DNA from 4 places in the Mesorhizobium sp. CCNWLY176 genome. Region 1 is predicted to be linked to each of the others. Evidence: riboswitches for the same ligand, from Rfam matches in the RefSeq annotation. Region 1 holds a riboswitch; each other region holds the start of a gene.
The links. A riboswitch is a leader RNA that binds a small molecule or an ion and turns the genes downstream of it on or off. The one in region 1 is predicted to bind cobalamin.
Positions count from the first base shown of each region.

Region 1 (7,585 bases):
GAAGCGACCATCGGGAACGACAAAACCTTCCGGGTCGCCGCCACGTTGCAGCGCGCCGAGAACGGTCCGCTTCAGCATCACCAGACTAGGGTCGCCATAGGCGGAATAGAGATCCTGGAAATGCCGATGCAGCCCAGCATCGAATTCGATGTCCTCGCCCATGGCGCCGATGACCGGATTGCCGGGGTGAAGCGAGCCGAGCGGCATGAGCCCTTCCGGGATCGGCGTGTTGGCGGAATGGGTGCGCCCGGTTCGCAGCAGCTTCGGCAGGAGATGCGTGTGCGGGCCGGGTGGCGAGACGCCGCCGGTGTCGGGACCGCCGATCTTCTGGAACACCTCGACACGGCCGATATGGGTCAACGCGACGCGGTGCGGATGCGCGGCAAGAATGGCCGGCATGGCGGCATTGTCGTGCTCGAACAGCGAGCGGCCGAGATTGGCGCGCAGCACGGTCAGCAGCTTCGGATCGCTGGTGCGGATGCAGAAATCGCATTGCGGCAGGGACAGGCCCATATCGAACAGGATGCCGGTGTGGTCGATGCCGCGAATGGCGTCGTCGTCGGGACCAAGCTCTGTCAGGACGGAGCGCGCCTCGCGGCGTGCCAGCGTTTCCGGCAGGCACAGTGCGACCGCCTGGCTCCAGCGATGGGCGCGCGGGCTGACCGTCTCGTAGGCGACCGGCACGACCTCATCGAGCCGCTTGCGGTCGATGTGGATCGCGCCGCGCCGGGTCGCGCGCGACAGTGTGAAGCCGTCGTCGATCACCGGCGTCTCGTCGCGATCCTGATGGAATTCGGCGATTGCGCCGAAGGTGCCCATGCTCCAGCCCGTCTGCCAGTCGCGCAGATGATCGCGAATGAGGTTTTGCAGCGTTTCCATGTTCCGCCCTCCCGATTGCGTTAGAGCGAGATGACTTTCACTTGAATCGCCATCCCGCTCTAAGTTTCTGTTTTTGAAGCATGATCTTGTCCGAAAAGTCTGCAACTTTTCGGGATCATGCTCTAGCCGGCGACGTCCAGCGGCATGACCAGCATGCCGCCCTGCGTCTCGCCGAGATAAGCCTCCACGCCATAGACCGAGCGCAGGCGCGCGGCCGTCAGCACCTCGCGCGGCGGGCCGTCGGCGACGATCCGGCCCTTGTCGATGAGGACGAGCCGCGTGCACCAGCGTGCCGCAAGGCCGAGATCGTGCAGCGAAGCGACGACGCCCCGGCCCTCCGAGGCGAGCTGCGCAAACAGGCGCATCAGCGTGATCTGGTGCGATGGATCGAGGCCGGCGGTCGGCTCGTCGGCAAGCAGCAGAGGGGCATCCTGCGCGAGCGCGCGGGCAATCAGCACCCGCGCTTTCTCGCCGCCGGAAAGGTCGGTCGCGGGGCGGTGGCGGAAGGCGTCGACCTCCATGCGGCGCATGGCTTCTTCGATCTTTGCTGTGTCCGCAGCGTCAAATCCGGCAAAGGCAGACCGATGCGGCGCGCGGCCGAGCGAAACCAGCATCTCGACCGAGACCGGCCAGCCAATCTCGCGCTCCTGCGGCAGATAGGCGAGGTGACGCGCCCTCTCCTTCGCCGGCATAGCGGCGGCATCCTTGCCGGCAATGCCGATCTTTCCGGTCGAGGGGATTAGGCCGAGGGCAGCTCTGAGGAGCGTCGATTTGCCGGAACCGTTCGGGCCGATCAGCCCGACGAATTCGCCTTCCTGCACGGCAAGCGAAAGCCCGTGCAGCACAGGCTTGCCACTGAGCGAGGCGTGAAGCTGATCGATGGCAAGCAAGGTCACAGCAGGTTCCTCCGCGTGCGGTAGACGAGCCAGAGGAAGAACGGCGCGCCGACGATGGCCGTCAGGACGCCGAGCTTGAGGTCCTTTCCCGGTGCGATGATGCGGACCAGAATGTCGGCGGCGAGCAGCACGCAGGCACCGCCGAGCGCGCTGGCCGGCAGCAGCCGCGACGGGCGCGAGCCGACCAGCGGGCGCAATATATGCGGCACGACGAGGCCGACGAAGCCGATAGCGCCGGCAACAGCGGTTGCGGCCCCCACAGACGCGGCGGTGCCGAACACCGCCAAAAACTGCACGCGGCGCATATCGACGCCCATGCTGGCAGCCGCATCGTTGCCGAGCGTCAGCGTGTCGAGCACGCGCCCGAGCGAGGCAAGCATGAGCCAACCGATGACCATGAAGGGCGCGGCGAGCCAGACATGGGTCATGGAGCGGTCGGTGAGCGAACCCAGCATCCAGAACATGATTTCGAGTGCTGCAAACGGGTTCGGCGACAGATTGAGCGCCAGCGATGTCATTGCGCCGGCGAAGCTCGAAACGGCGACGCCGGCGAGGATGATGGTGAGCGCGCCGCCCTTCATGCCGGCCATGGCCTGCACGATGACCACCGCCAGCACGGCACCGGCAAGGGCAGCCAGCGGCAGGCCGAGCGGGAAGACCGCGGAGAAGCCGGTGTAGATGGCAATGACCGCACCGAGCGAGGCAGTGGCGCTGACGCCGATCAACCCCGGCTCGGCCAGCGGGTTGCGGAGATAGCCCTGCAGTGCCGCGCCCGACAGGCCGAGCGTCGCGCCAATCATCAGACCGAGAATGGCGCGCGGCAGGCGGATTTCCTGCATGATCAGGGCGATGGCGCCAGCCTTCGATGAGAACAGTGCAGCGATGCTGTCGGCAAAGCCCAATGCCGCCGGGCCGACGGTGAGCGACAGCAGGAACAGGATGAGTGTTGCTGCGCCAAGAATGATGAGCAGCAGGCGGTAGCGTGCGGTCTCGCTCATCTGGCCGCTCCCGCCGCTTCTCGAAGCATGTGCGCCGCCTCAAGCGTGAAGGGCGCGCCGCAGATGGTATATTTCGTCGGAATGTTGACGGCCTTGCTGCCGGCGGTCACAGCCTTGAAGGCCGGGTGGACATAACCCTCCTCGGCCAGTGCGGGACCCGGATAATCGCTCGCGCTGGATACGACGAGATCGGGATTGGCGAGCACCAGCAGTTCCAGCGGCAGTTTCGATGTGCCGGTGAGGCCGAGCCGGGCTGCGATGTTTTCGAGGCCGGAGATGCCGATCAGCGCATCGACCAGCGTGCCGGAGCCGGAGGTGTAGCTGTTGGCGTAGTATGTCGCGACCGTCCTGCCGGAGGGCGGCTGCGCGCGGAGTGTCGCCAGGTCGTTGTCGATCTGGGTTAGAAGCGCAGACGCCTTTTCCTGCCGTCCCAGAAGCGCGCCCATGCGCGAAATGTGTTCGCGGATATCGGCGAGAGAATCCGCCGGCGCGAACTCCTCCACTCGAAAACCGAGCCGCCGCAGAAGCTCGACCGTGGTCCGGGTCGTGAAGGTGCCAGCGATGATCAGGTCCGGCTGCATGAGAAAGACTTCCTCGGCAAGGCCATGGTTGACCACATAGCCTCCGGCCTGATCGGCAAGCACCGACGTATTCCTGTCGCCGGCGAGATAGGACACCGAATAAAGCTGGCCCTCGCCGGCAATCAGCATGGCAAGCTGGTCGGTGCAGACATTCATGGAGACGACGCGGCGGGGAGCCTCGGCGGCGAGAGCCGCCGAGGCGTTGAGAATCGAGACCATCAGGATAGCCGTGATGCGTTTCATGCTTTTCTCCAGGCATCGGACCTCCAAGAGAGGCCCGATGCAGAACCTCCCCGTTCAGAACGTTCGCGTAAAGCTCAGATTGAAGGTGCGCCCCGGTGCGCGATAGTCGGTGACGGTGGCGTATTCCTCGTCGAACATGTTCTCGACCGAGAATTTGAACTGCGACCGCGCATCAAGGGCATAGAGCGCCGTGAAATCGACGGTCACATAGTCCGGCAGTTCGACGGTGTTGGCGGCGTTGGCATAACGCGCCGCGCCGTAGAGGACCTTCGCCGTGAGATCGAGCTGTTCGGTCGGGCTGTAGGTGAGTTCGGCGGTCGCCTTGAAGCGGTCGCGATAGGGAATGTACTTGCCATTGTCCTGATTGAGCGGTTCGCGGATGTCGACCGTGGCCTTGCCGCTCCACTCGTCGCTGAAGCGATGCGCCAGCGTCGCCTCGAAGCCGGTTATGCGAGCGCGGGCGACGTTGAAGGGGAGGTAGGTCGGCGGATTGGAGGCGATCGCGTCGGTCAGCCACGTCTGGTAGAAAGCGAGGTCGAGACCGGTGCCGGCGGTTGCCTGCCAGTTCAGCCCGACTTCATAGGAGCGCGACTTTTCCGGCTTCAAATCCGGGTTGGAATAGCCGGGATAGTAGAGGTCGTTGAAGGTCGGGGCGCGGAAGCCGGTGGCGTAGGACGAGCGCAGCACGAGATCGGGCAGCACCTTGTAGCTCGCGCCGACATTGTAGGTGGTGGCGCTGCCGAACTGGCTGCTGTGGTCGTAGCGGATGCCCGTATCGATGCGAAGCGCCTCATATTCGAGCGAATACTGGCTGAACAACGCCGCCAGATCGCGCGAATCGACGGCGAAGTCGACGGTCGAATCGACCTGCTCGCGATAGGCTTCGACGCCGCCGGTCAGGATGTGGCTGGCCTTGCCGGTTTCGAAGCGTTTTTCGGTCGAGGCGAAGATGCCGTAGCGTTGCGTGTCGAACTGGCCGTCGCCGGACACGCCGTCGCGGAAATTGGTCGAGTAGTCGAGGCCGGAGCTGACTTCGACGGTCGAGGACCAGCTATCGGAATGCAGGACATGCGCTCCCACTTTGCCGGCAAAGGTCGTCGTGTCGACCTCATTGCTGGATGGAAATGTCGCGTCGTATTGGCTGCGGCCACGCGCGAAAAGGCCGTCGGCATGGAGCCGTCCCCAATCGAAGTCCTTCGACAGCGAGAGATTGGCTGAGCCTTGCAGGAAGCCGTCATCGTCGGGCTCATGGCCCCAGGCCAGCGGCGTGGTGAAATCATAGCCGCGCGTGCCGAGCAGGCTGCCGCTGAGCGCGTAGTTCACGCCGCTTTCGCTGCGTCCTTGAACCGTGCCGGAGACATAGCCGCCCCAGGGATGGGTGACGCCGGTGGTGAGCGTGGCACATGCATTGCGGCCATCGGCGCAGGCCCCGCCCTGCTTCGTTATGATGTTGACGACACCCCCCATGGCGTCGGCGCCGTATTGGGCCGAATGCGCGCCCTTGGCGACCTCGATGCGCTCGATGGAGGCCAGCGGGATGTTGAAGATGGAGGTCGTGCCGCTGGTGGCCGAGCTTGCCCGCACGCCGTTGATCAGCACAAGCGTCTGCGTGGCCGACATGCCGCGCAGATAGACATTGGCCCCCGCGCCCTGCCCACCATAGGAGATGATTGAGACGCCGGTATAGGACTTCAGCAGCGACGGCAGGTCGGGTGCTGCCGACTGCTCGATTTCCTTTCGCTCGATCACCGTGACCGACGAGGTCGAGCGCGCCAGCGTGGTCTCGCGCCGCAACGGCGTGGTGACGACGACCGTGTCGAGCTTGATTACCTCCGCGTCGCCGTCGTCCAGTTCCTGCGCGCCGGCATTATTCGAGAAAGCCAGCGCCAATGCGCCAGCCAAAAAAGTCGATTTCTGCATGTCTGCCCCCGATAGGCTTTTGGCGGGCGACCAAACGCGCCCGAAGGTTTGATGACAAACCGCAGACAGGAAAATGATCGACAGGCAGATCTTTGGACAACAACATCGAACCCTCGGCCAACCCCGGCATGCGGCAACACTTTTTCAAATGTCACCGCCACGGGCGACCGCGCCTGAACACGCCCCGTGTTCAAGCATGGGTGACCGGAAAAGGCAGGTCTCCTGACTTCCGGGTCAATGCTTGTCTTTCGCCTTCCCAATCGCGCTGGAGCGCTTTTAGTGGCCTGGTTGAAAGAAAGCTCGCCGGCTACAGTTGCGGGGGCAGTCGCGGCTTCGATCTGACGATCTCACCGTGTTCCCTTTTCATCCGCCGTGAAGCGGAACCATTTCCGATTCCACTGGTAGCTGTGCGTCCGGCGAGCGTCAACCGGGTTTGGCCATGCGTGGAAAAAGCCGATGTGGAAATGCCTAAACGGCCGAGCCGTTTGCGACGAGCATGAACATGCGTCGCAGACGCCGCAGGTCATCGCGCAGTGGTGCACGGCGGTCGAGCCGCGCCACTTCGCGGGCGGCGGCAGTGCGTATGTCGCTGCCTTGCGGCAGCCATAGCAGCCAGGACAGGAAGATATCTTCCGGGCACGACAGGGCTGGGTCTTCGACAGACACAGCCGAGCCGGCGGGACGCTCGATCGCGTCCGATTGCCAATGCGAGCCCATGGGTCAGGCCTCGACCGTCAGCGCACCGAGCGGCTTCGAGCAGCAGGCGAGGATAAAGCCGTCCTCGATCTCGTGGTCGAGGATGCCGCCATTGTGGCTCATCTCGACCTCGCCCGAGACCTTCTTGATCTTGCAGGTGCCGCACAGGCCGAATTCGCAAGCAGCTGAAATACGCACGCCCGAGGCGCGGGCGGTCTGGAGTACGGTCTGGCCGGAGACGCAATCGGCATCGACATCCGAGAGCGCAAAGCGGATCGGCGTGATCTGCTCGACAGGCGCGGCGTCGCCGGTGGTCGAAGATGCGTCGGAAAAGGGCGCCGGAACGACTTCGACCGGAGGCGCGCCAAAGCTTTCCTGATGATAATGCGCCATGTCGAAGCCGGCGGCCTCGAGCATCTGGCGCACCGCGCGCATGAACGGGTCTGGGCCGCAGCAGAAGACTTCGCGGTCGCGGAAATCGGGCGCCAGAAGCGGCAGGCGCACCGCGTCGATGCGGCCCATGTGGCCGCTCCAGACTTCTCGGTTCGAGCGCTCCTCTATGAGGAAGCCGAGCGACAGGCCGGGCATGCGGCTGCCGAGCAGTTCCAGTTCCTTGCGGAAGATGATCTCTTCGGGCCGGCGCGCGCAGTTGACGAAGGCGACGTCGGTCCATGGTGCGCAGTCGTTCAGCCAGCGCAGCATCGACATCATCGGCGTGACACCGGAACCAGCCGAGACGAACAGGTATTTCGCCGACGGATGATTGTGATGCGAGAAATCGCCAGCGGGGCCGTAAGCCTTGATGTGCGTGCCCGGCACCAGATTGTCGAACATCCAGCGCGTGCCGACGCTGCCGGCCTGTGCCTTGACCGTCACCGCGATTGAGAAGGGCCGCGACGGGCTGGAGGACAGCGTATAGGTGCGCATCAGCGGACCGTCTTCCAGCGGCAACTCCAGCGTCACGAACTGGCCCGGCTGGTAGCGGAACCAGGTTTGGTTGTCGGAGCGGAAAATGAAGGTCTTCACCTCCGATGCCTCGTCGATCACGCCGATGCATTCCAGCACCTGCAGCCGGTCGTTCCACGGCACCATCTCGTCCAGATGCCGATAAAGGGAAAGTTCCGTCATCGCGTTCATCCGTCTGCTTCCCGCCTTAAGCCACGCTTCTCAGCGCCGGCTTTTCGCCGTCCGTCAGGCGCGGTTCGATGAAGTTGCAGTACCATTCGACGAACTGCATCACGCCGCCCTCATGCTCTTCCGAATAGGGACCGGGCTCATAGGCCGGCGATTTGATGCCGAAGGCGTTCTCCTCGACGATCCGGCGGTCCTGGTCGTTGGTTTCGGTCCAGACATGGGTGAGTTCGGCGAGGTC
Region 1 covers NZ_JBBBDZ010000009.1:176,655-184,239, reverse strand. The annotation lists gene WBQ96_RS16830 (DUF6925 family protein) at 1-879, opposite strand, end outside; gene WBQ96_RS16825 (ABC transporter ATP-binding protein) at 1,002-1,775, opposite strand; gene WBQ96_RS16820 (FecCD family ABC transporter permease) at 1,772-2,773, opposite strand; gene WBQ96_RS16815 (ABC transporter substrate-binding protein) at 2,770-3,597, opposite strand; gene WBQ96_RS16810 (TonB-dependent receptor domain-containing protein) at 3,652-5,517, opposite strand; cobalamin riboswitch at 5,713-5,920, opposite strand; gene WBQ96_RS16805 (hypothetical protein) at 5,986-6,234, opposite strand; gene WBQ96_RS16800 (hybrid-cluster NAD(P)-dependent oxidoreductase) at 6,238-7,341, opposite strand; gene WBQ96_RS16795 (aromatic ring-hydroxylating oxygenase subunit alpha) at 7,367-7,585, opposite strand, start outside.

Region 2 (7,585 bases), on a different contig from region 1:
GCGGGTAGGTCCTTTGCCGTCCCGTCCACGACAAGTCCGGCTCCTTTTTCGCCGCCGACCAGCGTCAGCGCTGCCGGAGCCGGGTGCGCGCAGCCCTTGGCGCAGCCGGAAACGTGGAGTTCGAACGAACCGTCGAGCAGGTCGGCGGATGCTTTGGCTAGCTGGCTGGCGATATCGCGGGTGTGGAGAAGGCCGGAGGCGCAGGCCGGCGTGCCGGGGCAGGCGGCGATGAAGCGGCGCGGGTCAAGCGGGTCGGTGATGAAGCCGAGGGATTTGGCGTGGTGCTGCAGGGTGATGCAGGCGGATTGCGAGAGGCCGAGGACGATCAGCGTTCTTCGCGGGGCAGGGCGGAATTCGGTTGCGCCGAGGGATTCGGCGGCGCGGCAAAGCGCGATCAGGTCACCGGCTGGCATGCTGCCGAAGGGCAGGGCGAGGGACAGGGCGGTGGCGTGGCGAAGGGGCAGGAGGCCGATTGAAGACATGCGAACTGCATCACCACCCCCCTCTGTCCTGCCGGACATCTCCCCCGCAAGGGGGGAGATAAGCAGCGGCGATGCCGGCTCATCTCCTGAACCGGTGGAGATTGGCGGCGGCGTTGGCGAAGGCCCAATCTCCCCCCTTGCGGGGGAGATGTCCGGCAGGACAGAGGGGGGTGGTGACGTAAAAGAGGCAAGCGTCCGAAGTTGCGTGACCAGATGTACATCGATCGCTACGAGGAGATTTTTCGCGCGGGCTTCACGTCCGTTTGTCGCAATTGCCTGCAAAATAATAAGCACGGCCTTGCAGGCACCGTCCTCACCGACAGCACCCAACAAAGTGGCCGAGTGCGCGTCACCAGCTATCGCTAACAGCCACTTGGTGGAGGATATGGCAGTCAGCCGGACATCAGCCTGCACCGTATCCATATTCAATCGCCCGCCACCATCGACAACGACCGAAACCTTCGGGCCGAGACGGCCTCCAAGGTTAGATGTGTCGAGGGCTTCGCGAATGCGGCCAGCAAGCGGGGAGGGATCGGCGATCTCCTTCGGATCGAGCCCGGCGAGCGGCCCAGTCTCGACCGGCACGCCAGTCCGCACGGCTATGCCGAGCGCGTTCACCTCCCTCGCAAGCGCTACCGCACTTTCCGCCGTCAATCCGCGAATCTGAAGACTGCCGCGCGCCGTCACTTCCATCACGCCATTGCCATGACGCGAGGCGGATTCGCAGAGTCCGATCAAGGCCTTGGGGGCAAGTCCTCCAGCGATGGGATTAAGCCGCACCAGAAGCCCGTCGCCGGTCTGCATCGGCGCGGATAGCGCCGGGCACGCGCCGCGCCGGGAGAAGGTGGTCATGCCGCCACCTCCAGCGCCTCGGCCTCGGCGATCAGGCTAGCCAGATCGGCGTCGATGGAATTGCGCAGCGGGTGCCAGAGGCCACGCCGGCGCGCCGAGGCGAAGCGCTCGGCGATGACTTTTGTCGCCGCCGGGTTCTCGCGCAACAGGAAGGCGCGCACCACCTCGTCGCCGAGATAGGCATCATGCACGGCCTCGATCAGTGCGCCGGGGATGGCATGCGTGGTCTCGGCGAAGCCCACGAGCCGGTCGACCGTCTCGGCAAATTCGGACGCGCCGCGGGGACCATGCCGCATCTGTCCTTCGATGAAGCGCGGGTTGACGGCACGCGCCCGCACCACGCGCGCCACTGCTTCGGTGATCGAGCGCGGGCGCGGGCGTGCCGGGTCGGTGGTGTCGAGGATGATCACATCGGCATTGTTGCCGAGTGCTGCAAGGGCTGCCGAAAAACCGCCGATGAAGGCGACATCGGCGGAGCCTTCAAGAATGTCGCGGCCGGGGTCGTCGCCGCTGTGGACGAGAAGATCGGCCCCGGCGATGCGTGTCGCGAAAGCGCCGGGCGCAGAGACGCCTTCGCCTTCGGCGCCGCCATAGGCATGCGAGGTGGCGTCGAGATAGGCGCGGCCGAGTTCCTCGCGGCTTGTCCATTGGCCGCTGGACAAAAGGTCTTCCAGGCCAGCGCCATAGGTGCCGGGCGAGGAGCCGAAGATGCGGGCGGGGGCCTTGCCGAGCGTGCGCGCTTCGGCGGCAAGGGGGTTTTCGGAAGCGTCCTCGTCGCGCGCGGCGACGGCAGCGGCAGCGGCATCGACCAGCGCGATCTGGGTCGGGAACATGTCGCGGAACAGGCCGGAAATGCGCCATGTGACATCGACGCGCGGTCGCCCGACCGTTGCCGGCGGCAGGACTTCGATACCGGTGACGCGGCCGGTGGCGGCATCCCATTGCGGGCGACAGCCCATCAGGAACAGACCTTGGGCGATCTCCTCGCCGCCGGTGCGCAGCGAGGCGCTGCCCCAGAGGTCGATGACCAGCGAGCGCGGCCAGTCGCCGTGATCCTGCAAGTAACGCGTCAGCACTTCCTGCGCTCCGGCGCGGCCGAGGTCGAAGGCGGTAGGCGTCGGCATGGTGCGCGGATCGGCGGTGAAGAGGTTGCGTCCGGTCGGCAGCACGTCGGTGCGGCCACGCGCCGGCGCGCCTGCTGGGCCGGCGGCGATGTGGCGGCCGTCGAGTGCTGCAATCAGCGCGTTGCGCTCGGTTTCAGCGCTGCGCAGGCGCATGGCATCGGTCTCATCGTCCGCCGCGCGGCCATAGATGTGCAGGCCGTCCTTGACGGCGAAATCCTTCAGATCGCAGAGCCAGGCGTCGATGCGGCGCAGCGCTTCGTCGGGAGCGTCGGTCTTTGCGACGCCGGCTTCATGGGCGAGGCCGGTCTTGGCGGCGGTTTCTACGATGAGTTTCGCCAGCCGATCGCGGCGGCGGCGGTCGAGGCCGTCGGCCTGTGCATATTCGTCGACCAGCCGCTCCAGCATCTGCTGGTTTTCATCGAGCCCGGCGTGCGCGAGCGGCGGCGGCAGGTGACCGAGCGTGACGGCGGAAATGCGCCGCTTGGCTTGGGCTGCCTCACCGGGGTTGCTGACGATGAAGGGATAGATGACGGGCAGGCCGCCGGTGACGATTTCGGGGAAGCAGGCACTGCTCAGCGCCACCGTCTTGCCGGGCAGCCATTCGAGCGTGCCATGGGCGCCGACATGGATTAGTGCGTGGCAGTCGAGTTTCTTGCGCAGCCACAGACCGAAAGCGATCAACTCGTGGCGGGGCGGCAGCGTTGGGTCGTGGTAATCGGCGCGGCGATCCGCCGAACGCCCGCGATCGGGGGCAAGTGCTACGGTGATGTTGCCGAAGGTGGCGGCGGGGAAGGGGAAGTGGTTGTTTGAGGGACGGGAACGATTTTGCTCGACGTTGCCCCCCTCTGTCCTGCCGGACATCTCCCCCACAGGTGGGGAGATCAGGCTGTCATCAAAACTTTCGCCAATCGTCGACGTTGCAGGGAGTGGACCGGCATTGCCACTGCTAATCTCCCCACCTGTGGGGGAGATGTCCGGCAGGACAGAGGGGGGCAACGTAGAGCGCTGCAGTTTCCTGGTCGAAACCGTCTCGGCATCTGGCTTGCCCCACGCGGCCTCCACCGTCGCCCGCGCCTCCTCAGGCAGGTCGTTCGCGAGGGCAAGATAATCTTCTAAGCTCAGCCCATTATCGCCGTGCTCCAGCAAGCCCAATAGTTCCCGCGGCGATTCGGGAATCCCTTCAACGGCATAGCCCTGTTGCTTCAGGTCATGCAGCATGGCGAGCACGCTGGAGGGCACGTCGAGGCCGACGGCATAGCCGGTGCGGCCGGGCGCGCTGGGATAGTCGGGAATGAGGATCGCCAGTTTGCGGGTTGCGCGCGGTTCGCGCTGGAGACGCACGAAGGCTGCCAGCCTGTCGGCAACCTGCTCGACCCGGTCTTGCTCCGGACGATTTGCGAGACCCTTGAAGGCGAGGGCCGCGTCGGCTTCGATTTCTGCCTTGAACGAAATCGCGCCGGCGAGGATGCGGCCGTCGAGCTCCGGCATGACCACATGCATGGCGAGGTCGGCGGGGGCTAATCCACGCTGGTTGGTGGCCCAGGCGTCGCGGCGCGTGGTTGCGACTATGACCTGGAACACCGGCACGCCGGCACGATCGAACAGGGTTTCGACGCCCGGCTCGGCACCAGAGGCGAAGGCGGTTGCTGTGATGATCGCGGCGGGTTTCAGATCGGCCAGCGCATTCTCGACGAAGGCGAGGGAGGCTTTGTCTTTCAGGCTGGAAACGAAGATCGGGACCGGCGCCATGCCGCGCTGGCGCAGTGCCTCGACCAGCGCGTCGATGGGCGCGACATCGGCGGCGAGCAGCATGGAACGGTAGAACAGGATGGGGATGGTGGGGCGCGTTTCGTCCCCCCTTGAGGGGGAGGTGCCGCCAAAGGCGGCGGAGGGGGGTATTACGGCAGTGCTCGACGTTCCTTGGCGTTGGCGTGCGGCCGCGGCGACCCCACCCCCGGCCTGCGGCCGTACCCTCCCCTCAAGGGGGAGGGTAACGTCGCGCTCGACGACGCCCTTCGCCGGCTCGTAAAAACCGGCCTTGGGCACCGTGACCGGCGCGGATACCGCGCCTTGCCCGCCCGCAAGCCCAGCCAGCCGCCGCACCAGCCCGCGCATGTTCTCGGGCCCACCCTCGCGGAAATAAGCCAGCAGTTCGTCCAGCCGCTCGCGCGGCAGGGTCGAGCATTCGATCAGCCGGAGGTCTTCGTCGTGGCTCTCGCCGGGCAGGAGCGCCAGATGGATGTTCTTCTCGCGGCACATTGCGGCCAGCCGGTCGCAGCCATAGCGCCACCAGTCGTAGCCGCCAAGAATGCGCACCAGGATGATCTTGGCGCGGCTGGCGGTGTGGTCGATCCACAGATCGACCGACATCGGGTGGCGCAGGTCGCGAAGTGCGGCCAATCGCATCGACGGCAGCGTTTCGGCTTCCTGTTTCCACGCCGCCGCCAGCCCGGCCAGGTCGCTGTCGGTGAAGGACAGCGCCACAATATCCGCCGGCTGCTGCCGCAGATCGACCGGCTCGACCAGATCGTCGAGCGAGGCGGATGTCGTGGTCAGTATGTGCATGGCGGCACGCCGTGGGTCAGCTAACCAGTATGCGCTCGATCGTGTCGCGATTCAGCCCCTTCAGGCCGATGACGACAAGACGCGAACGACGGTCGTCGGCCGCCGTCCAGGCGCGGTCGTAATAGTGGTTGACACGCGGACCGACGGCCTGAACCAGAAGCCGCATCGGCTTGCCGCCGACATCGACGAAACCCTTCACGCGCAGCACGTTTTCTTGTTCGGCAGCCGTCGCCACGCGCTTGGCCAGCGCGTCGGGATCGGAGATTGCGGGAAGCTCGATGATGAAGGAGTCAAAATCGTCGTGCTCATGATCGAGTTCGCCGTCGTGATGGGTCTTGCGGTTTTCGATGTCGTCCTCGACGGCCAAACCGAGGCCGAGCAGCACCGACGGATCGACCTTGCCCTGCGCGGTCGGGACGATTTTCACGGCGCGCGACAGATGCTCGCTGATGATGGCGTTGGCGCGGGCGCTGCCGGCTGCGTCGAGCAGATCGCTCTTGGAGAGAATAATGAGATCCGCGCAGGCGACCTGATCCTCGAACACTTCCTCGACCGGATCGTCATGATCGAGCGAATCGTCTTCCTGGCGCTGCGCCTGCAGCGCGTCGAGGTCGGATGCGACCTTGCCTGCGGCCAGTGCCGGGCCATCCACCACGGCGACGACGCCGTCCACCGTCACGCGGCTCTTCACGCTCGGCCACTGGAAGGCCTGCACCAGCGGCTTGGGCAGCGCGAGGCCGGAGGTCTCGATGATGATATGATCGACCTTCGGCTCCAGCGCCAGGATCTGGTCAAGCGCCGGCACGAAATCGTCGGCGACGGTGCAACAGAGGCAGCCATTGGCCAGTTCGACGATGTTTTCCTCCGGGCAGGCATCGACGCCGCAGCCTTTCAGGATCTCGCCGTCGATGCCGATATCGCCAAATTCGTTGACGATAAGGGCCAGCCGGCGGCCGTTGGCGTTTTCCAGGATATGGCGGATCAGCGTGGTCTTGCCGGCGCCGAGAAAGCCGGTGACGACGGTGCAGGGGACGCGGGTGGCGGAGGCAGTCATGAATTGTCCTTCAGGAAATCGAGGGGAGGGATGCGCGCGACGAGGCCGCGCTTGAGGCTGTCGGGGCGGCCGCGCCAAGGCAGGATGCCGTCGGTCGAGGTCGCGAAAAGCTTTGCGCCGGTGATCAGGTCGGGCCCGCTTTCGGTCGTCAGGTCGCCGAAGACGTAGCTCCAGGAGCCGTCGCGCAGAAGGGCAGCGCTCAGGCGGCGCTTGCAGTTGCCGAGGCATTCGACCTGTTTGACGGGGATGTTTTCAGCTTCGGCGGCGCGAATCGCGCCTTGTGCCAGATACTCGCCGGCGCGGGGCCGCGCGTCGGAGCCGTTTTCGTCGCGGCAGGACGAACAGACGAGAATCGTTACGCCGGGCGCGCCCAAATCATGGGCGTCCTCGGCCAGCTCAGTTTGATTGCCGTTGGCTTTCACCAGAATCATGCTCCTTGCCCGGGACACCCGCCAGGCGGTCGGATTTTTCGTCTGACGGCAGGTCTCCTGGCTCGCGGGTCGTTGCTTCATGCCGCCTTCCCGGGAAAAATCCCAGTGGCTGTCGGCCTTCGGCTATCCGCTTACAGTTGCGGGGACAGCTGCGGACTTGGGCTCATTGGCCCGGCACCGCATTCCCTCTTAGCCCCTCCCTTTGCGGAGAGGGGACCGTCGCGGGCGAATTTAGGCGGTGGTGCCTTGCGCTGTCAACGCGTGGTTACGACGCGATTATGTCGGCCAACGCCGGTGCGAGGTCTCCCGCCGGAGAAATCTCGATGCGATCGAGTTCGAGCCAGGACATCATCAGGCGCAGTTCTTCGATGAGGGCGGCTGCCGTGTGGTCCGGTGCGCCCGGTTCGGCATAGGCGGCCAGCACGCGCAGGACGCCTGCCGGGCGATCGGCCTTTACGTCGATGCGTGCGACAATCGTGTCGCCGAGCAGGAAAGGCAGGACGTAGTAGCCATATTGCCGCTTTTCGGCCGGCGTGTAGATCTCGATGCGGTAGCGGAAGTTGAACAGGCGTTCCGTGCGGGCGCGTTCCCAGACCAGTGGGTCGAAGGGGGCGAGGAGGGCGCGGGCCTCGACCTTGCGTGGAATGCGCGCGCCTGCGTGTAGCCAGGCCTGATGGGTCCAGCCCTTAACTTTAACAGGCAGAAGCTCGCCCGATTCAACCAGTTCCTCGATGCGGCCCCTCATGTCGGCGGGCGAGAGGCGGAAATAGTCGCGCAGGTCGCTGTAGGTGGCGATGCCAAGCGCGCGGGCCGAAATGCGCAGCAAGTCGCGATGCGCGTCGGGAGCCGAAGGAACCGGGGCATTATATATGGAGGCGGGCAAAACACGCTCGGGCAGGTCATAAAGACGCTCGAAGCCACGGCGCGAAGATGTTGTGATCCGGCCGGCCCAGAACAGCCATTCGAAGGCGTGTTTCTCGTCGCTCCAGCCCCACCAGCCGCCGGAACCCTTGGCGCCATCGATGTCGGAAGCCGCGATCGGGCCGCGGTTACTGACTTCCTGATAAATCTCGTTGA
Region 2 covers NZ_JBBBDZ010000003.1:337,925-345,509, forward strand. The annotation lists gene cobG (precorrin-3B synthase) at 1-1,334, opposite strand, end outside; gene cobN (cobaltochelatase subunit CobN) at 1,331-5,023, opposite strand; gene cobW (cobalamin biosynthesis protein CobW) at 5,040-6,077, opposite strand; gene WBQ96_RS07255 (DUF1636 family protein) at 6,074-6,508, opposite strand; cobalamin riboswitch at 6,539-6,744, opposite strand; gene WBQ96_RS07260 (winged helix-turn-helix domain-containing protein) at 6,774-7,585, opposite strand, start outside.
Region 2: it holds a riboswitch for cobalamin, as region 1 does, so the genes downstream of both, WBQ96_RS07255 (DUF1636 family protein) here and WBQ96_RS16810 (TonB-dependent receptor domain-containing protein) in region 1, are expected to answer to the same signal.

Region 3 (7,585 bases), on a different contig from region 1:
AGGCGATTGCGCTGTCGGAGGAACCGCTGGTTGCCAATCAGGTCGAGAACCACCCCTATCTCGACCAGCGGAAGGTCTATCGCCTGTGCCGCGACAACGGTATGGCGCTGGTTTCCTATTGCCCGCTCTATCGCGGTGGCGACCTGTTTTCGGAAAACGCGATCCGCGATGTTGCCGCCCGTCACGGCAAGACGCCGGGCCAGATCGTGCTGCGCTGGCACGTGCAGCAGGAAGGCGTGGTCGCCATTCCGCGCACGACGAAAATCGCGCGGCTATCGGAAAACATCGCCATCTTCGACTTTGCCCTGTCGGCCGAAGAGATGGTGGCGATCTCTGCTCTCACCGGCCGCAATTCGCGTCTTTGCGATTTCGGGTTCTCGCCGGAGTGGGACCGGGTGTAGCTCGCCTCGGGTTTCGCCCTACGTTGCCCCCCTCTGGCCTGCCGGCCATCTCCCCCGCGGGTGGGGAGATCAGCCGTCATGTCCTCTTTCGACAATCTTCAGCGTTGCAGGTAGGGCGCACAAGTGAAGCTGCTAATCTCCCCACTCGCGGGGGAGATGGCCGGCAGGCCAGAGGGGGGCGCGAAGGAACTCGACCTCCGAGCGATTTCAATGCGCAGCCGAATCTTAGGCCACAGCCGAAAAGACGATATCCAACCGGCTTTTGCGACGATGGCAGGTCGGTTTCCTGCTATCGGCGGTGTGATTGCGCCTGCAAATCTGCCGGCAAATGATCCGGGGCAGGAATGATCACGCAGGTAAGGCATCCGATCTGGCTTCCCGCCGTAAAGCCGGCGGGCGCGGGCACCTTTGCCACGCTTTATGCGCTGGAATCCTTTGCGCGTGCCTCGATCGCCAGCGTCGTTCCGATCCAGGCCTACGAACTCCTGCAGAACAAGCAGACCGTCTCTCTGCTCTACACGCTCGTTGCATTCATCGGCCTTTCGGCAACGCTGTTCATGCCGATGCTGATCGATCGGTTCTCGCGGCGTTGGATCTACACGACCGGCGTTGCGCTGCTCGCCGTCGGTTCGCTGCTGTTCATGACGCATTCGCTGCCCGGCCAGATGTTCGGGATGCTGGCCCGCGTCATGGGGGCGAGCGCGCTGGCGATCACGCTCAACCTCTACATCATGGACCATATCCGCAAGACCGACATCATGCAGGCCGAATCGCTGCGCATGGCGGCATCGATGATCGCCTGGACAGGCGGGCCGACGCTGGGTGTCTTCCTTTATACGCGCTACGGTATCTTCGTGACGCAGGGCGTGGTGGTTGCTTTCGCGACCGCGCTGCTGATCACTTTCTGGTACTTCCGCCTCGGCGACAACGCCATGATCCGACCGGGCAAGACGCGACCGGCCAATCCGCTGAAGAATATCGGCCGCTTCGTCGCCCAGCCACGGCTGCGGCTGGCCTGGGTGATAGCCTTCGGCCGCTCGTGCTTCTGGACGACGTTCTTCGTCTATGGGCCGATCCTGATGGTGGTGACGGGGCAGGGCGAGTTGGCCGGCGGCCTTCTGGTTTCGGCAGGCAACGCCCTTCTGTTCGCGGCCATCTACTGGGGCAAGGCAGGCCGGCGCTTCGGCGCGCGGAACATCATGGCGTTTGCCTTCTTCGGCATGAGCACGGCGCTGTTGCTGGCGGGGCTTGGCGGCGAGCGACTGCCGCTGGCGACGGGCGTCTTCCTGCTTTTCGGCGCACTGTTTGCGGTGGCGCTCGATGCGCTCGGCTCCACGGCCTTCATGCGCGCGGTGCGCATTCATGAGCGGCCGCAGATGACTGCCGTCTATCGCACCTATCTCGACCTGTCGGAGCTTTTGCCGCCGCTGGTCTATTCGGTGGTGCTTGCCTTCTTCGGGCTCGGCGCGGTGTTCGTCACGCTCGGCGTCTTCACGACAGTCTGCGGCTTGATCACCTGGCGCTATCTGCCGAAGTCGATGTGAGCGCCTGCGCGTGCTGGCCGCGCACCCATTGGTGGAAGCGCTGAAGCTCATATTCCTCCGGCATCAGCACGCCGGTCTCGTGGCGCAGCGAATGCAGGCCCTTCTGGTTGATCTCGCAGATGGCCGCGTCCTCTTCCAGAACCTGGATGCCGAACTTGACGATGTTTTCGAGGTCGGTCCCGCCTGAACTCAGCGCCTCCGGCAGAAACAGCCATTCGGCGACAAGCTCCGTCTGTTCCGGCCCCAACGGCACCAGCTGCACGGTGCGGACATAATCGACATGGCCGACGACGAACATCGACGGCAGATGCGCGGCATAGGTCTGGCCGGCAGCGCGCTCGGCCTCTGTCAGGTCTGGAAAAGCCGGGCCATGAACGCGCCCGTCCTCAGACCACGTCTCGGCACCGGCGCGCAGGCCGCCCGAATATTCGGGCGCATCATTGTCGGCATGAAGCGCCCAATCCGGGTCGTCGTGACGCGCCATCAGGCCGCGGCCATAGATCGGCACGAGATGCGACAGGGATTTATGGACGCCCGGGCAATGCAGGCACTCGTTGAAGTTTTCCCAAAAAATTTTCCAGTTGCAGTTCATAACCTTGCGAAAGGCGTGCCCGGTGACGAGGTCTTCCAGCGGCCAGTTGGTCAGGTCGGCGGAGCCGGCATCGAAAACATCTGCAGCCGAGCCCTGTGCATCTTCAGCCAGGTTGACGAAGACGAAACCACGCCAGACCGACAGCGCCACCGGATAGAGCGGGTAGTCGGCCTTGTTGAAGCCTTCGGGCAACGATTTCGACGGCACGCGCACGAGGTCGCCGCGCAGCGAATAGGACCACGCATGATAGGGGCAGGTGAGCAGCCGGGTCTTCAGTCTGCCTTCGCCTTCGCGGCAAAGCTGCGAGCCGCGATGGCGACATGTGTTGTGGAAAGCGCGCAGCACGCCGGTCTCGTCGCGAATGATCAGGATTTCCTGCGTGCCGAGTTTGAAGACGCGATAGGCTAGCGGTTGGTCTAGATCGGCCACACGGCAGGCCATGATCCAGTTTCGATACCAGATCGCGTCGAGATCGCGCTGGTATTCGGCGTCGCTCCAATAGGCGCGGGACGGAAGCGTCACCTCCGCCATTCGAAGGCCGTTATAGGCGTTGCCTTCCGCCGTGCCCGCCGTCATGGCGCGATCCCTCCAGACCGGAGCAGCGGATACCTGTGCGAAATAATTGTCAATTGCGGCGGTTATCGTCGCTAGCGCGTTTGCGACTTTTCCGGCGTGCAAAGGGCGGGAAATTGGTTTGCCGGGCGGCGGGTTTGTCCTTATAGTCGCCGCTGTCGTCGGTTCCGTGAGGAATCAATAGGGAATGCGGTGCGGGCAAAATCTGCCCAAAGCCGCGGCTGCCCCCGCAACTGTACGCGGCGAGCTCTCCCCAGATGCCACTGAGAGTTTTCTCGGGAAGGCGGGGAAGGGCGTCGACCCGCAAGCCAGGAGACCTGCCGACGACGTCGGAAACTCTAGGTGCCCTCGGGTGGAGGGTGAAAGGAATTTGGAAATGAACACGGTTTCTTCGTCGCTCGGCGCAACGGCAGGCTCAGTCACGCGCTCGATGCAGTTGGCAATGGCCGGTCTGCTCGGCCTCTTCGTTATCGGCTTCGTCGGCTTCTCGCATATGGAAGTCGTCCATAATGCCGGCCACGACTATCGCCACTCGATGGCGTTTCCCTGCCACTAACGAAGGACCGCTCCCATGACATTGTTTCGTAACGTCGTGTTCATCGCGGCGATCGCAGGGCTATTGTCCGGCATCGTCATGACGGCCATGCAGACCTATGCGACCGTTCCGCTGATCCTCAAGGCGGAAACCTTCGAGAATGCCGAGGGTGGCCACGAGCATGCCGCGCCGGCAACCAATAGTGCACAAACTGCCGCTCCGGCGGCTGAGGCCGCAGCACCCGCGCATGAGCATGAGGAAGAAGGTTGGGCGCCGGCGGACGGTTTTGAGCGCTTTGCCTTCACGGCACTCGCCAATATCGTCACCGGTATCGGCTTCGCGCTGGTTCTGGTCGCCGTTTCGGAACTCGCCGGCGGCATCGCCAACTGGCGCCAGGGCATTTTCTGGGGCTTTGCCGGCTTTGCCGTATTCACGCTGGCACCGGGCCTCGGCCTGCCGCCGGAACTGCCTGCCATGCCTGCGGCCGATCTTGCCGCCCGTCAGGTCTGGTGGATCGGCACGGTGGTTGCCACAGCTGCCGGCCTTGGCCTGATCGCCTTCCGCTCGTCGCTGGTGTTTTCGCTGATCGGCGTTGCGCTGATGGTCGCGCCGCACCTTCTGGGCGCGCCGCAGCCGGCAAGCCACGAATCGCCGATCCCGCCGGATCTGCATCATCAGTTCGTCGTCGCCGTAACCGTGACGAACCTGATCTTCTGGGTCGTTCTGGGTGCTGCCGTAGGCGTCATTCGCGGACGTTTCACCGGAACGGCGACAAGCCTGCGCGACAGCTTTGCCTGACGCCACTTCGCTAACCTTCCTGCTCGGCGGTGCGCGCTCCGGCAAGAGCGCGCATGCCGAGCGGTTGGCCACCGCATTCCCTGCGCCCTGGACCTATATCGCCACGGCGCAGGCCTTTGATGACGAGATGGTGGAACGCATCGCGCTGCATCGCGACCGCCGCGCCGAGGGCTGGCAGACGATTGATGTGCCGCTCGATCTTGCCGACGCCATAACCGGGGTTCCGGATGGGCAGCCCTTGCTGGTCGATTGCCTGACGCTCTGGCTTTCCAATCATTTGCTGGTCGATCATGATCTGGAACGCGAAAGCGAACGGCTGGAGGCGGTTCTGGCCAAGCCGCGCGGTCCGTGGTTCGTCGTCGCCAACGAGGTCGGGCTTGGCATCGTACCGGACAACGCCCTGGCGCGGAAATTCCGCGATGCCGCCGGCCGGCTCAATCAGAGGATCGCTGCCCGCGCCGACCGCGTGTTGTTCATGGTCGCGGGTCTGCCGATGCAGGTGAAATGAGATGAAAGAAATCGACGAAAAGGAAGCCGGGCGCCATAAGGCCAAGATGGCCAAGCGCAAGGCGGTGCAGGACGCCGAGGTGGCCGAAAAGACGGTCACCGAGAAGGGGCTGCTCATCGTCAACACCGGCCCCGGCAAAGGCAAGACGACGGCCGCCTTCGGGCTTGCTTTGCGCATGCTCGGCTACGGCAAGCGCGTCGGCGTGGTGCAGTTCGTCAAGGGCGCCTGGCACACCGGCGAGAAGGACGCCTTCGCCACCTTCGGCGACCGCATGGTCTGGCACACGATGGGCGAAGGGTTCACTTGGGAAACGCAAGACATCAAGCGCGACATCACTGCTGCCGAAGCCGCATGGGCCAAGGCGGTGGAGCTGATTTCCGATCCGTCGATCAGCCTCGTCGTGCTGGATGAACTCAACATCGCGCTGCGCTATGACTATCTCGACCTCGACAGCGTGGTTGCGACTTTGAAGAACCGGCGGGAGGGCCTGCATGTCGTCGTCACCGGCCGCAATGCCAAGCCGGCGCTGATTGAGGCTGCTGATCTTGTGACCGAAATGGGCTCGGTGAAGCACCATTTTTCGGCCGGGGTGAAGGCGCAGCAGGGGATTGAGTTTTAGGGGCGCTGTTCCGTTTCCCTTCTTCGCATAGGTAGCACTCTACGGCGCCCCCCTCTGGCCTGCCGGCCATCTCCCCCACAGGTGGGGAGATCAGCAGCTTCGTTGCCCCGCTCACCTTGCGGCGTTTCTGATTGGCGAAAGTCGTGATGACAGCTGATCTCCCCACCTGTGGGGGAGATGGCCGGCAGGCCAGAGGGGGGCGCGAAGGAATACAAGCGTGCCGGTAGGGGTGCCTCTTTATCCAAGCACGTAACCCAAACCTGCCAACACTCCAAACCCCACCACCATCAACCCATCCGCCGTCCAATAAAGCCGCAGCGCCCGCCTGATATCCGCGGCGTTCGCCTCGCGCCGCCCGTCGCCCATCGTCGCATCCTCGACCATGACGCCGCCATAGACGCGCGGGCCGGCCAGCGACAGACCGAGCGCGCCGGCCATTGCAGCCTCCGGCCAACCGGCATTGGGCGAGCGGTGTTTGGAGGCATCGCGCCAGACGCTGCGCCAGGCATTGGCTGCGCTTGCCCCGGGCACGATCGTCGCGGCAATCACCAGCAGCAAAGCGGTCAAACGTGAAGCTGGCAGGTTGATCAAATCGTCAAAGCGGGCAGCTGCCCAGCCGAAGGCTTCGTGACGAGGCGTGCGGTGGCCGATCATCGAGTCGGCGGTGTTGGCGGCCTTGTAGGCGACGCCACCCGCCAGCCCGCCAATGCCCAGCCAGAAGGCCGGTGCGACGATGCCGTCGGAGAAATTCTCGGCAAGGCTTTCGATCGCGGCGCGGCTGATACCTGCCTCGTCGAGCCGTTCGGGATCGCGGCCGACGATCTGCGATACAGCGCGCCTGCCGGCCTGCAAGCCGCCGCGATCGAGCGCATCGGCGACCGCTTTCACATGACTGGCAAGGCTGCGCTGCGCCAGCAATGTGCTGCCGAGAAGCGCCGACGCCACGATGCCTAGAGCCGAAAGCGAAAACAGCGTTTCGAGGAAAAATGCGATGCCTGCCGGGATGGCAATCAGCACGATCAGCGCCACCACGCCCCAAATGCGGCGCGAAGCGTCGGATTGGGTCGCGCGGTTGAGGTTCCTGTCGAGGAAAGAAATGAGCTGGCCGATCCAGATCACCGGATGGCCGATTGCGCGCACCAGCCGATCCGGGTAACCGAGACCCAGTTCGACGAGAAGCGACAGGAAGGCGAGCAGGACGAACATGGCGCTGGAAAACAGGAGTGCGGTGACGGCGGTGGCCGATCACGGCGGCAGCCTCGGCCGGGCGGCAGCGCTGTTTCCGCATGCGCCGCTGCCCTGGATCGACCTGTCGACCGGGATCAATCCGCACTCCTATCCGCTTTTCGATCTCCCTGCCACAGCCTTGTCGCGGCTGCCGGAGCCGGGCCGTTCGCGCGAACTGGCATCGATTGCGGCAAGCGCCTATGGCGCGCCATCTGCCGCCAATGTGGTGTCCGCGCCGGGCACGCAGATACTGCTGCCGCGTGTCGCCTCGCTGGTGAAACCGGGCAGGGCGCTGATACTGGGACCGACCTATGCCGAGCACGCGCGGGCGGCGGCGATAGCGGGTCATACGGTGTCGGAGGTGAAGGATTTCGGGGTGCTTTACGATGGGGACCTCGCCATCATCGTCAATCCGAACAATCCCGACGGGCGCGTGATTGCGCGCGAAAAGCTTCTTCATCTGGCCGCCGCGCTCCACGCCAAGGGGGGACTTCTGGTGGTCGATGAGGCCTTCATGGATGTCGGGCCGCAGTCCGAGCGCGTCGACGGCGATGTCGGGCAGGGCGGTCTCGTCGTGCTGCGTTCCTTCGGCAAGTTTTTTGGCCTTGCTGGTGTTCGATTGGGCTTTGCCATTGCCGAGAAATCTTTGGCGGAGCGGCTGGACGCAGAACTCGGGCCATGGGCCGTTGCCGGTCCGGCGCTGGAATATGGCATCAAGGCGCTGGCCGACACCTCGTGGCAGACTGCGATGCGCGACAGGCTCAACGACGAAGCGGCGCGGCTCGACG
Region 3 covers NZ_JBBBDZ010000003.1:375,250-382,834, forward strand. The annotation lists gene WBQ96_RS07415 (aldo/keto reductase) at 1-401, shown strand, start outside; gene WBQ96_RS07420 (MFS transporter) at 746-1,945, shown strand; gene WBQ96_RS07425 (aromatic ring-hydroxylating oxygenase subunit alpha) at 1,914-3,113, opposite strand; cobalamin riboswitch at 3,256-3,449, shown strand; gene WBQ96_RS07430 (CbtB domain-containing protein) at 3,487-3,666, shown strand; gene WBQ96_RS07435 (CbtA family protein) at 3,682-4,443, shown strand; gene cobU (bifunctional adenosylcobinamide kinase/adenosylcobinamide-phosphate guanylyltransferase) at 4,436-4,951, shown strand; gene cobO (cob(I)yrinic acid a,c-diamide adenosyltransferase) at 4,953-5,570, shown strand; gene cbiB (adenosylcobinamide-phosphate synthase CbiB) at 5,808-6,776, opposite strand; gene cobD (threonine-phosphate decarboxylase CobD) at 6,775-7,585, shown strand, end outside.
Region 3: it holds a riboswitch for cobalamin, as region 1 does, so the genes downstream of both, WBQ96_RS07430 (CbtB domain-containing protein) here and WBQ96_RS16810 (TonB-dependent receptor domain-containing protein) in region 1, are expected to answer to the same signal.

Region 4 (7,585 bases), on a different contig from region 1:
GGGCCTTCGCCTTGGCGGCTTCTTCCTCGCGGTTGCGCGGATGCTGGTGCGTTTCCATCGAATGCAGCAGTTCGTGCGCCGCCTCCGCGATCTGGTCGACGGCGCGGTTGAATGCTTCCTCATTCTTCTTGGAAGGTTTCGTCGAACCGCTCAGCTTGCGGACGAACTGAAGTGCTGCGTCGCGGATCTCGTCATGCGTCGCCGGTGGCTCGAAATTGAACAACGTCTTGATATTGCGGCACATTGTCTGCTCCCGGATTTTCCATCGACCCTTTGCCTGATAGATAACTGGGCGCGAGCTGCCACAACGTCAAGTCATTCGCCGTCCAGCGGCTCCGTGCCCACCGGCTTGCCGTCGCGCGACAGGCGGATTTTTTCGACCTTGTCCTCGGCAGCCTTCAGCAGGCGGTCGCAATGGGTTTTCAGCGCTTCGCCGCGCTCGTAGATCTTGATCGACTGGTCGAGCGGCACGTCGCCGCGTTCCAGGTCGTCGACGATCTTTTCCAGCGCCTCCAGCGCCTGCTCGAAGCTCATCGCCTTGATCTCATCACTCGGCTCGTTGGCCATGCTTTATCCTTTCATCAGGCGCTTCACATGCGCCGCGACCGAGAACGACAGGCCCTCAAGGTCGTATCCGCCTTCCAGCAGGCTGACGAGCCGGTTGCTGGCATGGCGCCCGGCGCGGTCCATGAGTTCGCCGGTCGCCCAGTCGAAATCGTCTTCGGTCAGGTTGATCTCGGCCAGCGGGTCGCGGTGATGCGCGTCGAAGCCCGCCGAAATGATGATCAGGTCCGGCGCGAAATCGTCGATCGCCGAAAACACGCGCGAGCGCATCGCCTCGCGAAAAATGTCGCTGCCGGTCTGGGGGGCCAGCGGCGCGTTGACGATGTTGCCGGCGCCGGTCTCGCTCTTCGCCCCGGTGCCGGGATAAAGCGGCATCTGATGCGTCGAGCAGTAGAGCACGGACGGATCTTCCCAGAAAATGTCCTGCGTGCCGTTGCCGTGGTGAACGTCCCAATCGACGATGGCGACCCGCTCGGCGCCATGCTTCTTCTGCGCGTAACGCGCGGCAATGGCGGCATTGTTGAACAGGCAGAAGCCCATCGCCGTGGTCTTTTCGGCATGGTGCCCCGGCGGGCGGCTGGCGACGAAGACATTGTCGGCCTTGCCTGAAAACACGTCGTCCACCGCAGCGTTGGCAGCGCCGATCGCCGTCAGCGCCGCAACCCAGCTTTTCGGGCTGGCCACCGTGTCGGCGTCGATGGCGCGGATGCCCTCTTGCGGGATCGCAACCCGCACCTTTTGGACATGACTTTCGGGATGGGCGTAGAGAATCGTTGCCTCGTCGCCCTCCGGTGCCTCGATGCGGTCGAGTGCGGCAAAGGCCTCGTCTTCCAGCACGCGCGCGATGGCACGCAAGCGATCAGGCCGCTCCGGGTGGCCGGGCGGCGTCAGATGCTCGAGATAGATCGGATGTGAATAGAGGCGCGTCGTCATGCAAACATCCTATCAGGAAAGACCGTGCCGCCGCCATGCGTCGGCGCCCGAAGCCTGGGGAAAATCCTCTTTGCGAAATCATAGGTCGGCATCGGGGGATGATTTTGCAAGCGCGCCGGGTTAAGTCTGCGGTGCTGTCAGGTGCCCGCCGCGAGGCGGGAGAATCGGGAACACGGTGAAAATCCGTGGCGTGCCCAACGCTGTAAGGGGAACCGCATCGGCAAAGGCCACTGTTCGCGAGAATGGGAAGGCGCCGGAGGCGGATTGAGCCCAAGCCAGAAGACCGGCCCGGCAGAAATAGTCATCCGCGTGGACGGGCGGAGCGACGTTTTCGATCGCAAGGGGAAATGCGATGAATGCTGTCCGCAACCACGCCTGCCGTGAAAATGCCTTCGAAGACGCCGGGCGCGATGCCGTCTACCGCGCCATCTTCACGCGCCGCGACGTGCGCAGCCATTTTCGCCCCGACCCGATAGACGACGCGGTGCTGGCCCGGCTGCTGCTCGCCGCCCATCATGCGCCCTCCGTCGGCTTCATGCAGCCGTGGAACTTCATCGTCATCCGCGACATGGAGCGCCGGCGGGCGGTGCGCGACCTTTTCCTTGCCGCACGCGAGCAGGAATTGCCTAATATCGCCGAGGAGCGGCAGGCGCTCTACCGCAAGCTGAAACTGGAAGGAATCTGCGAAAGCGCGTTGAACCTCTGCATCACCTGCGACCGTACACGCTCGAAAGATTCACCGCTTGGCCGCTGGCATAATCCCGAGATGGATATCTACAGCACCGTCTGTGCGGTACAGAATTTCTGGTTGGCGGCGCGCACTGAGGGCATCGGCGTCGGCTGGGTCAGCATTCTTGACGCAGAGGCGCTGAAACGGGCGTTGGACATTCCCGACCTCGTCGTTCCGGTGGCTTATCTCTGCGTCGGCCATGTCTCGGAATTTGCGCCGCGACCGGACCTCGAACGGAATGGATGGGGCGACCGCCTGCCACTTTCAGACCTGATCATGAGCGAGACCTTTGGGGGCGAAGGCGAAGACGCGCTGAAGGCCGTCGCCGACGAGGCCCGCCGTTAGGCCCTGTTGACCAACAGCCCGTTAAGCAAAGTCTTGAAAGCCGCGACGGCTTTCCGTGAGGTCGCTTCGGGATCGTCGGAATTCGCGATCTTCTGCGCTGCCTGGCTGCTCGCGCCATTGATCAGCCGCGCTGCCGTCGCCGGATCGAGATCGGGAACAACCACACCCTCGTCCTGCAGATGAGTCAGGTTTTCCGTCATCGAAGCTTCGCAGGCGCTGGCGTTCGGCCATTGCGACGGGTCGCCCAGCACGGCGGGGGCGTCACGGAACATGATGCGCTGGATTTCCGGCTCCAGCGCCAATTCGATGTAACTGGTGCATTCATCGACGAAATACTGCCAGCGCGTCGGCGCCTTTTCGGCGATCTCGCGCACCCGCACCGCCATTTCGCCATCGATCTCGGCGATGACAGCCTGGAGCAGTCCCTTCTTGTCGCCGAAGTGATGATAAAGCGCGCCCCGCGTCAGGCCGGCGGCGGCGGTGAAATCGTCCATCGACGCTTCCGCATAGCCGACCGTGCCGAAAGCATGACGCGCAGCGTCCACCAGCTTGGTGCGCGTTTCGGCTATCATCTCCTTGCGTGGTTTATGCGCCATCAAATCTCCTTCGCATACGGTACGTATATTATTTGACATACGTGGCGTATGCAACTATCTAGATTTCATACGCCACGTATGTAAGTGGTGCCCCTCTGGAAATCCAGGAGCATTCGATGCCCAACCCCTATAGCGAAATCTTCAGAGCTCCGGGAGCCAAAGGCTTCGCCGCCGCCGGTTTCGTCGCACGGCTGCCGATCGCCATGGCACCGATCGGCATCGTCGCCATGCTGTCGCAGACCCATGGCGAATACTGGCTGGCCGGTGCCGTCTCGGCAACCTATGCGCTGACCAACGCCGTCCTTGCCCCTCAAATCTCGCGGCTGGTCGACCGGCACGGGCAAGCGAAAGTGCTTACGCCGACAACGATCGTCTCGGTGATCGCCTTTGCGGCACTGCTGGTCGCAACCAACCAGAACTGGCCGATCTGGACGCTGTTCGTGTCGGCGCTGATGGCCGCGGCAATGCCCAGCATGCCGGCAATGGTGCGGGCGCGCTGGTCCGAGATTTTCCACGACCGTCCTGAACTCAACACCGCCTTCGCCTTCGAATCGGCTGCGGACGAACTCGTTTATATCGCCGGCGCATCGCTGTCTGTGGGCCTAAGCGTGGCCCTGTTCCCCGAAGCGGGAATGCTGGCGAGCACGCTGTTCCTCGCATTCGGATCGGCGGCGTTCATCCTGCAACGCGCGACGGAACCCAGGATCAGGCCGCTGGAACATGGCGGAGGCGGCTCGGCGATCCGGCAGCGGCCAGTCCAGATCATCACCTTTGCCCTGATCTTCATCGGCGCGACCTTCGCGACCGCAGAAGTCAGCGCGGTGGCGATCACCAAGGAACTCGGCCAGCCGAGCGCTGCAAGCCTCGTCATCGGCGTCTATGCCGTCGGTTCCTTCGTGGTCGGCCTGATCATCGGCGCACTGAACCTGACCATGCCTTTGCAGCGCCAGTTGGCCATCGCGGTCGCCATAATTGCGCTGACGACGCTGCCGTTGCTGGTCGTGAATACGGTGCCGATGCTGGCGCTGGCGATCTTCGTCAGCGGCGTGGCGATCTCGCCCACCTTCATCACCGCCTTCGGCCTGATCGAGCGCCGCGTGCCGGCAGCAATGCTGACCGAAGGGGTCACCTGGGTGATGACCGGCATCGGCATCGGCATGGCGCTCGGCTCATTCGCAACCGGATGGGTGGTGGATAATTACGGCGCACATAACGGCTTCTGGGTGTCGGTAGCGGCCGGGACGATTGCGCTGCTGACCGTGCTGTTGGGTCAGAGGTCGCTCGGCGGCGAACGACGCACGGTTTCGGCCTTGCCGCAGCCGGCGGAATAAGCTGGCTTGGAAAAACAAAGGGCTCCGGTCGGTCGACCGGAGCCCTTTGTCTTGCAGGTTTTCCGTTTTACAGGATTTCCGTCTTGGCGATCTTGATGCCAAAACCTTCGAGGCCGATGTAGTGGCGCTCGCGCGAGGCGATCAGGTTGATCGAGGAGATGCCGAGATCCTTCAGAATCTGCGCGCCAAGGCCGATCTGGCGCCATTCATCCTCGCGCCGCAGCGCCTCGGCGTGATCCTCGCGATCGGCTGAAGGCCGGTTGCGGCCCTGGTCGGCGACGCCGACGGAACCCTCGCGCAGATAGACGATGACGCCGCGCTTGCGCTCGCCCAGTGCCTTCATGATCTGGTCGAGACGGCATCCGGTGCCGAACACATCCGTCACCACATCCTCGGCGTGAAGCCGCACCGGCACCTCGACGCCGTCACGGATATCGCCAAAGACGATCGCCAGATGGTGCATCGTGTCCCAGGGCAGCGTGTAGGTGAAAGCCTTGGCCTTGCCGCCGGGTGTCTCGACATCGAAGGTATCGACGCGCTGGATCAGCGTTTCCTGGCGCTGGCGATAGGCGATCAGGTCGGCGACCGACACCTGCTTCAGCCCGTTCTTTTCGGCGAACGCCTGCACCTGCGGGCCGCGCATCACCGTGCCGTCATCATTGACCAGCTCGGAAATAACGCCGACCGGCGGCAGGCCGGCAAGCTTGCACAGATCGACGGCCGCCTCAGTGTGGCCCGAGCGCATGAGCACGCCACCCTCGCGCGCGATCAGCGGGAAGATGTGGCCCGGACGCACGAAATCATTCGCGCCGACATTGCCGTTGGCGAGGTTGCGCACCGTCAGCGTGCGGTCGTCGGCGGAAATACCCGTCGTCGTGCCGTGTTTGAAATCGACACTCACAGTGAAGGCGGTGGTGTGGGCCGAATCATTGTCGGCAACCATCGGCGCAAGGTTGAGCCGCCGCGCATCCTCACGCGTCATCGGCGTGCAGACAATGCCGGACGTATGGCGCACGATGAACGCCATCTTCTCGGCCGTGCAATGCACGGCAGCAACGATCAGGTCGCCCTCGTTCTCGCGCCCGTCATCGTCCATGACGACGACGATCTCACCGCGCTCGAAGGCCCGCAGCGCCTCGACGACTTGTTTCTGGTCATAGGACATGGGGCTCACTTTCGTTCGCAAGGGAGTATGGCAGTAGGGGAATAAGGCAGTAGGGCAATAGGGAATTCGACGGGTAACATACTGCCCTACTCCCCTATTCCCCTACTGCCCTAAACTCTTCCCGTTTGCCCGCGATGGCGCAGATAATGATCGGCGATGGTGCAGGCAATCATGGCCTCGCCGATCGGCACGGCGCGGATGCCGACGCACGGATCGTGACGACCCTTGGTGCGCACCTCGACATCCTTGCCGTCGACGTCGATCGACTGGCGCGGGGTCAGGATCGACGAGGTCGGCTTGACCGCGAAGCGCGCGACGATCGCTTGCCCGGTGGAAATGCCGCCGAGAATGCCACCGGCATGGTTGGACAGGAACACCGGCTTGCCGTCATTGCCGATGCGCATTTCGTCAGCGTTTTCCTCGCCAGTGATGCGCGCTGCCTCGAAGCCGTTGCCGATCTCGACACCCTTGACGGCGTTGATCGACATCAGGTTCGAGCAGATATCCTGGTCGAGCTTGGCGTAGATCGGCGCGCCAAGGCCCGCCGGCACGCCATCGGCCACGATCTCGATGACCGCGCCGACCGAGGAGCCGGCCTTGCGGATGCCGTCGAGATAATCGGCAAACACCTGAACCGAGCCGGGATCGGGCGTGAAGAACGGGTTTTCCGGGTCGTCGATAAAATTCCAGTTCCAGCGGCTGCGATCGATCTCCTTGACGCCCATCGAGATCAGCGCGCCGCGCACCGTCATGCCCGGCACGACCTTGCGGGCGAGCGCACCGGCGGCAACGCGTGCAGCCGTCTCGCGCGCCGAGGACCGGCCACCGCCGCGGTAATCGCGAATGCCGTATTTGACGTCATAGGTGTAGTCGGCATGGCCGGGACGATACTGCCGGGCGATCTCGCCATAGTCCTTGGAGCGCTGGTCGACATTCTCGATCATCATCGACACCGGCGTTCCGGTGGTGATCATCGTCTCGCCATCCTCGTCCATGACGAAGCCGGACAGGATTTTCACCTCGTCGGGTTCGCGGCGCTGGGTAACGAAGCGCGACTGGCCGGGGCGGCGCTTGTCGAGTTCGCTCTGGATCTCGGCCTGGGTGAAGCGGATGCCCGGAGGACAGCCATCGACGACGCAGCCCAGGGCCGTGCCGTGGCTTTCGCCCCAGGTGGTAACGCGGAACAGATGTCCGAAAGTGTTGTGCGACATGAGAAACAGCCCTGCCCGGCCGCTAGCCGGTTTCGTGCTGCGTTCTATTGGCGTTTTCGGCGGTGGTCAAACCGTCATCCGAAAGGATTAAGTTTTGACACATTCACGATGTTAATGAGCGTCTCGCTCTATCATCCGCTGTTCGCTGCCACCCGCTGGCGCGTAAGGAATTTGGGAGGACACCCATGCGTACCCTGATCGGCGCTATTGCCACTGCATTGATGATTTCAAGCGCCGCGTATGCTGCCGAAGCTGAAGGCCACATCAAGAAGATCAACCGCGATGCTTTGACCATCACCCTCGAAGACGGCAAATCCTACAAGCTGCCGGACGAGTTCGACGTGGCTGCGCTGAAGGAAGGCATGGACATCGTGCTCGCCTATGACGAGGTCGGCGGCGTCAACCAGATCACCGACATGCAGTTGCCGGAATAGACGTTCGCTCATTTCTCAGAGACCGTTTGATAACTCGCCCTGCTGAGACATATGGCGTGGTTTTCGAGAACCGGAGCGGAGCGTACATTTAAGTACGTGAGCACCGGAAGCGCAGAAAACCGCGGCAGATGGCCGACAGGGTAGAGTTAGCAACGGTCTCTTACTGCCATTCCAGATAATCATCCTGCAGCCGCAGCACCATGTCCTGAGGCACTTCAAGTGCTGCGGCCTGACGCCCCGGCATGTTTTCGACCAGCCGGAAGATGGTGCGGATGA
Region 4 covers NZ_JBBBDZ010000002.1:505,652-513,236, forward strand. The annotation lists gene WBQ96_RS05310 (DUF2277 domain-containing protein) at 1-244, opposite strand, end outside; gene WBQ96_RS05315 (exodeoxyribonuclease VII small subunit) at 316-567, opposite strand; gene WBQ96_RS05320 (histone deacetylase family protein) at 571-1,497, opposite strand; cobalamin riboswitch at 1,620-1,803, shown strand; gene bluB (5,6-dimethylbenzimidazole synthase) at 1,850-2,572, shown strand; gene WBQ96_RS05330 (TetR/AcrR family transcriptional regulator) at 2,569-3,168, opposite strand; gene WBQ96_RS05335 (MFS transporter) at 3,285-4,499, shown strand; gene ribB (3,4-dihydroxy-2-butanone-4-phosphate synthase) at 4,567-5,664, opposite strand; gene aroC (chorismate synthase) at 5,775-6,875, opposite strand; gene WBQ96_RS05350 (DUF1344 domain-containing protein) at 7,061-7,309, shown strand; gene WBQ96_RS05355 (histidine phosphatase family protein) at 7,470-7,585, opposite strand, start outside.
Region 4: it holds a riboswitch for cobalamin, as region 1 does, so the genes downstream of both, bluB (5,6-dimethylbenzimidazole synthase) here and WBQ96_RS16810 (TonB-dependent receptor domain-containing protein) in region 1, are expected to answer to the same signal.